Rhodopseudomonas sp. BAL398: one gene and its partner. The protein of the gene in region 1 interacts with the protein of each later gene in a pairwise test. Links are inferred from orthologs where the notes say so. Each region holds a gene or a part of one and is shown on either strand. Other genes may lie near its edges.

What was found. The genes of interacting proteins can lie anywhere in the genome.
Region 2: the proteins of RBJ75_RS22540 (region 1) and dnaQ interact in binary tests that used the Escherichia coli proteins (3 or more experiments, as listed by UniProt). The link is inferred for Rhodopseudomonas sp. BAL398 from one-to-one orthologs.

Annotation. Positions count from the first base shown.
Region 1 is NZ_CP133111.1:4,785,225-4,789,766, reverse strand. What follows is about bases 1-2,857. They hold RBJ75_RS22540 (DNA polymerase III subunit gamma/tau), read right to left. Parts: upstream 2,429-2,857; coding sequence 572-2,428; downstream 1-571. Other genes in these bases: RBJ75_RS22545 (YbaB/EbfC family nucleoid-associated protein), read right to left, coding at 12-332; recR (recombination mediator RecR), read right to left, coding at 1-11. In the rest of the region: RBJ75_RS22530 (HIT domain-containing protein), read left to right, coding at 2,882-3,307; nudC (NAD(+) diphosphatase), read left to right, coding at 3,312-4,247; RBJ75_RS22520 (sugar kinase), read left to right, coding at 4,244-4,542. UniProt on the Escherichia coli protein: Part of the beta sliding clamp loading complex, which hydrolyzes ATP to load the beta clamp onto primed DNA to form the DNA replication pre-initiation complex.
Region 2 is NZ_CP133111.1:4,282,399-4,286,938, reverse strand. What follows is about bases 1-2,855. They hold dnaQ (DNA polymerase III subunit epsilon), read right to left. Parts: upstream 1,846-2,855; coding sequence 1,156-1,845; downstream 1-1,155. Other genes in these bases: RBJ75_RS20210 (Maf family protein), read right to left, coding at 2,515-2,855; coaE (dephospho-CoA kinase), read right to left, coding at 1,871-2,470; secB (protein-export chaperone SecB), read left to right, coding at 621-1,112; RBJ75_RS20230 (Tim44/TimA family putative adaptor protein), read right to left, coding at 1-156. Also shown: more of RBJ75_RS20210, read right to left, coding at 2,856-3,123; RBJ75_RS20205 (pyruvate, water dikinase regulatory protein), read right to left, coding at 3,120-3,962; protoporphyrinogen oxidase HemJ, read left to right, coding at 4,427-4,540. UniProt on the Escherichia coli protein: DNA polymerase III is a complex, multichain enzyme responsible for most of the replicative synthesis in bacteria. The epsilon subunit contain the editing function and is a proofreading 3'-5' exonuclease.

The DNA.
Region 1 (4,542 bases):
GCAATGGCCATTTAGCCGAGGCCCATCCCCGGCGGCAGCGACAATCCGCCGGTCAGCGCCTGCATCTTCTCCTGCATCGCGGCTTCCGCCTTGCGGTGGGCGTCGCTCAGCGCCGCGACCAGCAGATCCTCAAGCACGCCGCGCTCGTCGGCGTTCATCAGCGACGGGTCGATCTTGATCGCCTTGACTTCCATCTTGGCGGTCATCCGCACGCTGACCAGACCGCCGCCGGACAGGCCTTCGACCTCGATCAAATCGAGCTCTTCCTGCATCGCCTTCATTTTCGATTGCAGCTGCGCCGCCTGCTTCATCATGCCGAGAAAATCAGCCATGATCGATTCCTTCTTGGAGAGATGTCGTTGATCGTTCTAGAGCCTGATAGATTAAATTGAAGCGTTGCAACACCGGAAGCGCGCCCCCTCTCCCATGGGGAGAGGGTTGGGGTGAGGGGTTACGGTCTATCGTGAAGCCGCAACCCCTCACCCGGATTGCTTCGCAATCCGACCTCTCCCAATGGGAGAGGTGAAGCAGTGCGCGCGGTGCATGCGATGCCATGTCAATGGACCAGACTCTAGTCGTCGTTGTCGAATGATTCGGCGGCGTCGTCAGCACTGACATCGGATTCCGGCGGCTCGGGGGCAAGCCGGCGCACTTCCAGCACCTTGGCGCCGGGGAAGCGGGCCAGCACTTCCTGCACCCGCGGATCGGATTCCGCGACGCGCTCGCGTTCGTTCTTCTGCTGTTCGTTCTGCGCGCGCAGCGTCGGCTGCCCGGCCTCGTTGGACACGATCACGGTCCAGCGCCGCCCGGTCCATTGTTCCAGCTTGCGCGACAGGTCGTTGATCAAAGTGCGCGAGGCGCTGCGCTCCATCGCCAGTTCGAGCCGGCCGTCCTCGATCCGGACCAGGCGAACGTCGGCTTCCAGCGCGGCGCGGGTCATCAGGTCGCGCTTCTCCGCCGCCAGCGCCACCAGTTCGGGAAACGTCGTGATGGTCAGCGCGGCGGCTTGCGGCTCGGCCGCCGGCGCACTGTGTTGCGGACGTTGCGCCGCTTCGGCGCTGCCGCGCGCCATCGGCATGCCGCGCGGAGATGATGGCATCGTCGACACCGCGGACGTCGAGGACGAACTGCCGCGCGTGCCTGCGCTGCTCGACGCCGCCGACGACGCGGATGCCGAAGCTCCGCCGCCGCCCTGCTCGATCATCCGGATCGCCTCGTCGGGCGTCGGCAGATCGGCCACATAGGCGATCCGCACCAGCACCATTTCGGCGGCGGCGGCCGGGCGGGTGGCGCCCTGCACCTCGGTAATGCCCTTGAGCAGCATCTGCCACATCCGCGACAGCACCCGCATCGACATCTTGCCGGCGAAATCGCGCGCGCGCAGCCGTTCGGTTTCGCCGAAGGCGACATTCTCGGCGGTGGCGGGGACGATCTTGACCCTGGTGACGAAATTGACGAATTCGGCGAGGTCGCTGAGAATCACGATCGGGTCGGCGCCGGTGTCGTATTGCTCGCGGAATTCCTGGAAGGCTGCGGCGATGTCGCCCTGCGCCAGCGCGTCGAACAGATGGATCACCCGGGTCCGATCGGCCAGCCCCAGCATCTGCCGCACCGCGTCGGCGCGCACGGTGCCGGCCGCATGGGCGATCGCCTGGTCGAACAGCGACAGCGAATCGCGCACCGAGCCCTCGGCGGCACGCGCCACGATGCCGAGCGCCTCCGGCTCGACCTCGACATTTTCCTTGGCGGCGATATTGGCCAGATGCGCCATCAGCACGTCGGCCTCGACCCGGCGCAGATCGAAACGCTGGCAACGCGACAGCACCGTCACCGGCACCTTGCGGATCTCTGTGGTGGCGAACACGAATTTGGCGTGCTCGGGCGGTTCCTCCAGCGTCTTCAGGAAGGCGTTGAACGCCGCCGTCGACAGCATGTGGACTTCGTCGATGATGTAGACCTTGTAGCGGGCGCTGGCCGGCGCATAGCGCACGCTGTCATTGATCTGGCGGACGTCGTCGACGCCGGTGTGGGAGGCGGCGTCCATCTCCAGCACGTCCATGTGCCGGCTTTCCATGATCGCCTGGCAATGAATGCCCGGCACCGGCATGTGGATGGTCGGCCCCTTGATCGAGCCGTCGGGCAATTGATAATTCAGAGCGCGGGCCAGGATGCGCGCGGTGGTGGTCTTGCCGACGCCGCGCACGCCGGTCAGAATCCAGGCCTGCGGGATCCGCCCGGTCTCGAAGCCGTTGGAGACGGTGCGCACCATCGCCTCCTGGCCGATCAGATCGTCGAAGCTATTGGGACGATATTTGCGCGCCAGCACCCGATAGGGCTTGCCGGCCGCGGCCGCGCCGGTGTCGAACCCCGACGAATCGGGATCGGCCGCAGCGGTCGACGGAATTGCGGGTGTGCCAGCCTCGGTCATCGATCGGTCCGCAATTGCATGTCTTTCGAAGCCGGATTGCGGAATTGCTCGGGCGTGTCAGGCGAGTGTTCACGCGACTATTGCAGGCGACGCTTGGCCGATCGGCGGGCCCCCTTAGGAACTCGCCCGACAGAGCCGGGGCCGGTTCGGGCGCGAGATTGCCATGGCCGACCGTCGAGAGCGTCACGGACGCTCAAAGCAAAGTAGGAGACTGACGAGCGACCCGATCCGGACCTCGTTAGGGCTGCTTCCTTCCGGACCTGACCCGGTTGGCGAGTGGCTCGTCCACCGCCAATCTCCCGGCCCTTATTTGGATCGAAAAGCGCCGGAATGCAAGCGTGGCGGCGACGACCTTTGGTGTGGTAAAGCGCGCCCCGAAGCTGCGCCGTTTCGCCGCCCCGCTGGCGCCGAGCCGGCGCGCCGCGCGCCTTGCCGTGATCGATTGGAACAGACATGTCCGCCGCATCCGCCGACTGGTCGTTGAATTCACAGCTGAAAAAAGACACCATCGACATCGGCGACCTGCCGCTGTGCCGGGTGCTGGTGATCAAGGACGCGCATTATCCCTGGCTCTTACTGGTGCCGCGCCGTGCCGACGCCATGGAGATCATTGACCTCGGCGAGGTCGAGCAGGCGCAATTGATGACCGAGATGTCGCGCGTCGGGCGCGCGCTGAAGGAGGTCACCCGCTGCGACAAGCTCAACATCGCAGCACTCGGCAATCTGGTGCCGCAGCTCCACATCCATGTGATCGCGCGCCGCTCCAGCGACGCCGCCTGGCCGCGCCCGGTCTGGGGGGTGATGCCGCCGCTGGCGCACGACCCCGAGGAAGTTCAGACTTTCATCAGTGAATTGCGCCGCCGAATCTGGCTAGGGTGACAGCATGACCATCAATGGCTTCCCGCTCGGCCAGCCGGCCTTTGTCACCAATGTACTGGATCGCGCCGCGCATCTGCGTGGCGACGATTCGAAACTGTTCGCCATGGAGGGCCAAAGCAACGCCCGCGCCTATGTGGTGCATCGCGATTCGCTGGTGATGAAGCACGATGCGGACGGCCCGCGCGCGCTGTTGACGATCGACGAGGCGCTGTCACTCGGCGCCAATCCGGGAACCATCTTTCTCGGGCTGCGCGACGGCGCCCCGGTGTTCGGCATGGGGATCGGCGCCGCGGCGGTTGAAAAACTGCTGACCCGCACCGACGCCGCCGTCACCGAGCTGCGCGGCATGGCGATGCAGGGCGCGGTGCCGCCGGCGCAATTATCCGCGATCGCGATGGCGAAATCGATGGTGAGCTGGCATCAGCGCCACGGCTTCTGCGCCAATTGCGGCGCCCGCACCGGAATGTCGCAAGGCGGCTGGAAGCGCGACTGCCCGGCCTGCAAGACCGAGCATTTTCCGCGCACCGACCCGGTGGTGATCATGCTGGTGACCTATGGCGACAAATGCCTGCTGGGGCGGCAGAAGCAGTTTCCCCCCGGGATGTGGTCATGCCTCGCCGGCTTCGTCGAGGCCGCCGAAACTATCGAGGACGCGGTGCGCCGCGAGGTGCTGGAGGAATCCGGCATCCTGTGCTCGGACGTGCGCTACTACATGACGCAGCCCTGGCCCTATCCCTCCTCGCTGATGATCGGCTGCACCGCGACCGCCACCAGCGAAAACATCACGGTCGACCTCACCGAGCTCGAAGACGCGCGCTGGTTCAGCCGGGATGAAACCGAATTGATGCTCAAGCGTCAACATCCCGACGGCCTCACCGGGCCGCATCCCTTCGCGATCGCGCATCATCTGGTGGGCCGCTGGCTGGAGCCGCAATCATGACCAAGAGCAAGCCCCGCATTCTGTGCATCGGCATTCCGGTGCGCGACCTCACCTTCCGGATCGAGGCGGTGCCGGGGCGCGGCTCCAAGATCGGCGCCAGCTCGTTCGGCGAAATCTGCGGCGGCAATGCGATGAACGCCGCGATCGGCATCGCCCGGCTCGGCGGCCAGGCCAGCATGTGCGGCCCGATGGGCGATGCCGACGAGGCCGCCGCGCATTTCATCTTCGACAAACTGGGCGAGGAAGGCATCGACACCAGCGGCCTGGTCCACATGCCCGGCCTGGTGACGCCGAT
Region 2 (4,540 bases), 500 kb from region 1 along the record:
CATGACATTGTTGTCCTGCTTGCCCTGAAGCGCGTCGCGCGCCGCGGCGCGGTCGAACGGCGGGCGCTCGCTTCCGGTGCGCTGGCCCAGCACGTTGCGAAGACGCAGGAAGATAAACACCGCGAGTGCCAGGAAGATGATGGTGTAAATATCCACGTCGTATTCACTTTCTGATCGGCGCCGGGATCGGCCCGGCGTAGGAGCGTCTCCGGGGAGACGAATGACAACGGCAAGGGTCCGCCCTCACCATGTAGGCACGAACTGCGCCGCGCCAATGGCGCGTTTTGTCACAAACAAACCCGCCGGCGAAGCCTGACAATCCAGCGCGAGGGCGCTGATTCCCCTGAATTGTACGCGTTTCGGCACCGCGGGGAAACCGGATCATGGTGGGAAATCCCGACTATTCAGCCATTTAACCGGTATTTGCGGCCTGTCTTGACGGAATTGACGTTCCGGCCCGACGTCCATTGGCGCCGTGACGTCCGGTTTCGCCGCGGGATGCGTCCGTCGACCTTGTCGAGCGCCGCGGGGCTATGATAGCCACTCGCCCCGACACAACCCCGCGCGGTCCCGATGCAATCGGGTCGCAGCTGCTTGAAAACGCTTCAGGAGAGACATCGATGACCAACGGTAACGGCACTCCTTCCGAAGGTGGATCTCCTCCGCAGCTGAACGTGTTGGCGCAGTACACCAAGGATCTGTCATTCGAAAATCCCAACGCCCCGGCGTCGCTGGCCCCGCAGCAGCAGCAGCCCGCGATCAACATCCAGATCAATGTCGGCGCCAATACCACCGCCGAGAACGAGTTCGAGGTGACGCTGTCGATCGAGGGCAAGGCCGAGATGGGCGAGACGCTGATGTTCAGCTTCGAGCTGGCCTATGCGGGCGTCTTCCGGATCCTCAACGTTCCGCCGGAGAATCTGCACCCGCTGGTGATGATCGAATGCCCGCGGCTGCTATTCCCGTTCGCGCGCGAGATCATCGCGAGCGCGGTGCGCGATGGCGGCTTCCCGCCGCTGATGCTCGATCCGGTCGATTTCGTCGGGCTGTATCGCCAGAATATCGAACGTCAGGCGGCCGCCCAGCCGGCTCCGCAGACCAAGCTGAGCTGATTTCCCGACGCTGGCGGCGCTCGCGCTGCCGGCGGAACAGGCGTCAGCCGAAATAATCGGTCCAGATCGGTTTGTCGCCCAGTGTGGCGACAAACGCCCGATGCGCGGCCACCACCTCATCGCTGAGCCGCGGCGCGAGCGGCGTCACGCGCTGCCGCCGCGGCGCATCGCCTTCGCGGATCGTGCGGTCGGCCTGGGTCTCGGCGAGAATCAGCTGCGACTGCCGCGCTCCGATCAGGTCGATATAGACCTCGGCCAGCAATTCGGCGTCGAGCAGCGCGCCATGGATGGTGCGGCGCGAATTATCGACCGCATAGCGCGAGCACAGATCGTCGAGCCGATTGGACACGCCAGGATGCTTGCGTCGCGCCAGCGTCAAGGTGTCGACCAGGCGGTCGCGCGGAATCGGCGGTCGCGACATCCGCGCCAGTTCGGCATTGATGAAGCCGATATCGAACGAGGCGTTGTGGATCACCAGCGGCGTGTCGCCGATGAATTCCAGGAACTCCTCGACCACATCGGCGAATAGCGGCTTGTCGGCGAGAAATTCGCCAGACAGGCCGTGCACCGCGAAGGCCTCGGCCGGCATGTCGCGTTGCGGATTGATGTAGCGGTGAAAGGTCTGGCCGGTCGGCATCCGGTTGAAAATTTCGACGCAGCCGATCTCGACCAGGCGATCGCCGCGCAGCGGGTCGAGGCCTGTGGTTTCGGTATCGAGGACGATCTCGCGCATCGGGATTTGCCAATCGGGCGGCGAATCAGCTTCGCCGTTGCGGCATCTTAGCAGCCTCGGCGAGGATTTCGCGGATCCGGGCGCGCACCGGCTCCAATCCGCGCGAGGTATCCACCACGAAATCGGCGCGCGCGCGCTTGTCGGCGTCGGGCAATTGCCGCGCCAGGATGGCGTCGAGCTTCTCCGGCGTCATGTTGTCGCGCGCGAGAATCCGTTCGCGCTGCTGCTCCGGCGTGGTCGAGACCACCACCACGATGTCGACCCGATTTTCGCCGCCGGTCTCATACAGCAATGGCACGTCGACCACCGCGACCGGGGCGCCGGCGCGTTCGGAATCGTCGAGGAATTTCTGGTGATAGGCGCGCAGCATCGGATGGACGATTCGTTCCAGCCGCTGCATCGCCGCCGCATCATGCACCACCTTGGCGGAGAGCTTCGCGCGATCGACCTTGCCGTCGACCGTGGTGCCGGGAAACGCTGCTTCGATCGCCGGCGCCGCTTCGCCCGCATAGATCTTATGGACGGTGGCGTCGGCATCATAAACCGGGATGCCGGCCTCCGCGAACAGCTTGGCCGTGGTGGATTTGCCCATTCCGATCGAGCCGGTCAGCCCAATTATCAGCACCCATCGCCTCCCGCATTTATTGTGATGACGGCGTTATGCCATTCTTACAGCGCCAGCAGTTTCTGCTTGCGCAGGAATCCAAGCAACGGCAGCAGCGGCAGACCCAAAATCGTGAAATGATCGCCATGGATGCCGTCGAACAGATGGACGCCGAGGCCTTCGACCTGATAGGCGCCGACGCTCGTCAGCGCGGCGTCGCCCGCGGCATCCAGATAGGCCTCGAGGTCGGCGTCGCTGAGCGGACGCATCGTCATCCGGGCGATCGTGACGGCGGCAAACAAGGTCTCGCCGTCGCGCACCAGGGCGATCGCCGAATGCAATTCATGGCGGCGGCCGGCGAGTTCGTGCAATTGCTTGGTGGCGGCGGCGCGATCCGCCGGCTTGTTGTAGCTGCGCTCGCCCAGCGCCAGGGTCTGGTCGGCGCCCAGCACCAGCCGCCCGGCATGGGTTCTGGAGACAAAATCAGCCTTGCGCTGCGCCAGCAGCGCGGCGATTTCGCCGGGCGAGGTCAGACCCGATTCTTGTGCGATCCCGCGTTCGTCGATCGCGGCCGGGACCGCCTCGAATGGGATTCCCGCATTGGCCAGCAAGGTCTGCCGCGCAACGCTTTGCGACGCCAGGACCAGCGGCTGCGAAGCCAGCCACAATGTCATTCTTGCACCCTTTGGCGCTGCCTGTCGGCGAGCAGCTTCATGATCGCGGCCGCAGTTTCCTCAATCGAGCGGCGCGTGACCTCGAGCAGCGGCCAGCCATATTTCGCGCTCAGCCGTCGCGCCAGTGCGACTTCATCGGTCACCGATTGGCGATCGGTATAGGACTCGTTGCCGGCGTCGGCGGCGCCCATGCTGAGCAGGCGGTTCTGCCGCACCTGGATCAGGCGTTCCGGGGTAGCATGCAGGCTGACCACCAGCGGTTTGGTCAGCGTCTCCAATTGATGGGGAATCGCGATGCCGGCGACCAGCGGGACATTGGCGGTGCGGATGCCGCGATTGGCCAGATAGATCGAAGTCGGGGTCTTCGAGGTGCGCGACACCCCGACCAGCACCACGTCGGCTTCTTCCAGCCCTTCGACATGCTGGCCGTCATCATGCATCATCGAATAATTCAGCGCGTCGATGCGCTTGAAATAATCGGCATTCAGGGTGTGCTGGGCGCCGACCCGGCCGGTGGTGGTGGAGCCCAGATAGGCCTGGAACAATTGCATCACCGGCCCGATGATCGACAGGCTCGGGCTGTTGATCTCCTGGCATTTGGCTTCCAGCCGCCCGACCAGGTCCTTCTCCAGCAGCGTGAACAACACGATGCCGGGCGCTTCCTCGATTTCCGCGAGTACGCGGTCGAGCTGCTTCTGGCTGCGCACCAGCGGATAGACATGTTCGACCGGCGAGACATTGGCGTATTGCGCGGCGACCGCGCGCGACACCGTGATCAGGGTTTCGCCGGTCGAATCGGAGACCAGGTGAAGATGAAAATAGCTGCCTTCGGTCGGCATCATGACCCTGTATATCCTGTGAAAAGCTGTGGGGCTGGAGCCGGGTTTTGGCGCCGCGGCGGGCGCGGGCGGGATAACCCGGCTTTTTCTTCACAGGCCTCGTGTGAGGGAATGTTTTCGCGCTGACTCGGATGTTAGCGGGGTTATGTGGATTTGTCTCTTGATAAAGAGCCTAACGAAAGGCGCAAGTCCCTGAGCGCAGTTGCGTTATTCCGATCGTCGGAGTCCTGTGCATTTCGCTGTGGGGTTGTGCATAAACGGCTGGCAACTGACCGATGGTTTTGCGTGGGCCTAATCCACTGTCACTTAGACTCTAACCTAAGAATCTATAACTATTGTTTTAGAAAGGGACGGCTTGCGGATAGACCTAACTTCAAGCATTTCGATAACGCTCGTGTTAGGCATGGCGTTCCAAGCGAGACGATCGAGACAGGGCTGCCAGCGGGCGGCGGTGAGAATTCCGAATGGTTGAACTGCTCTACCCATGGCTGAAGGCGCTGCATGTGATCGCGGTGATTTCCTGGATGGCCGGAATGCTCTACATGCCGCGGCTGTTTGTCTATCATTGCGATGCCGAG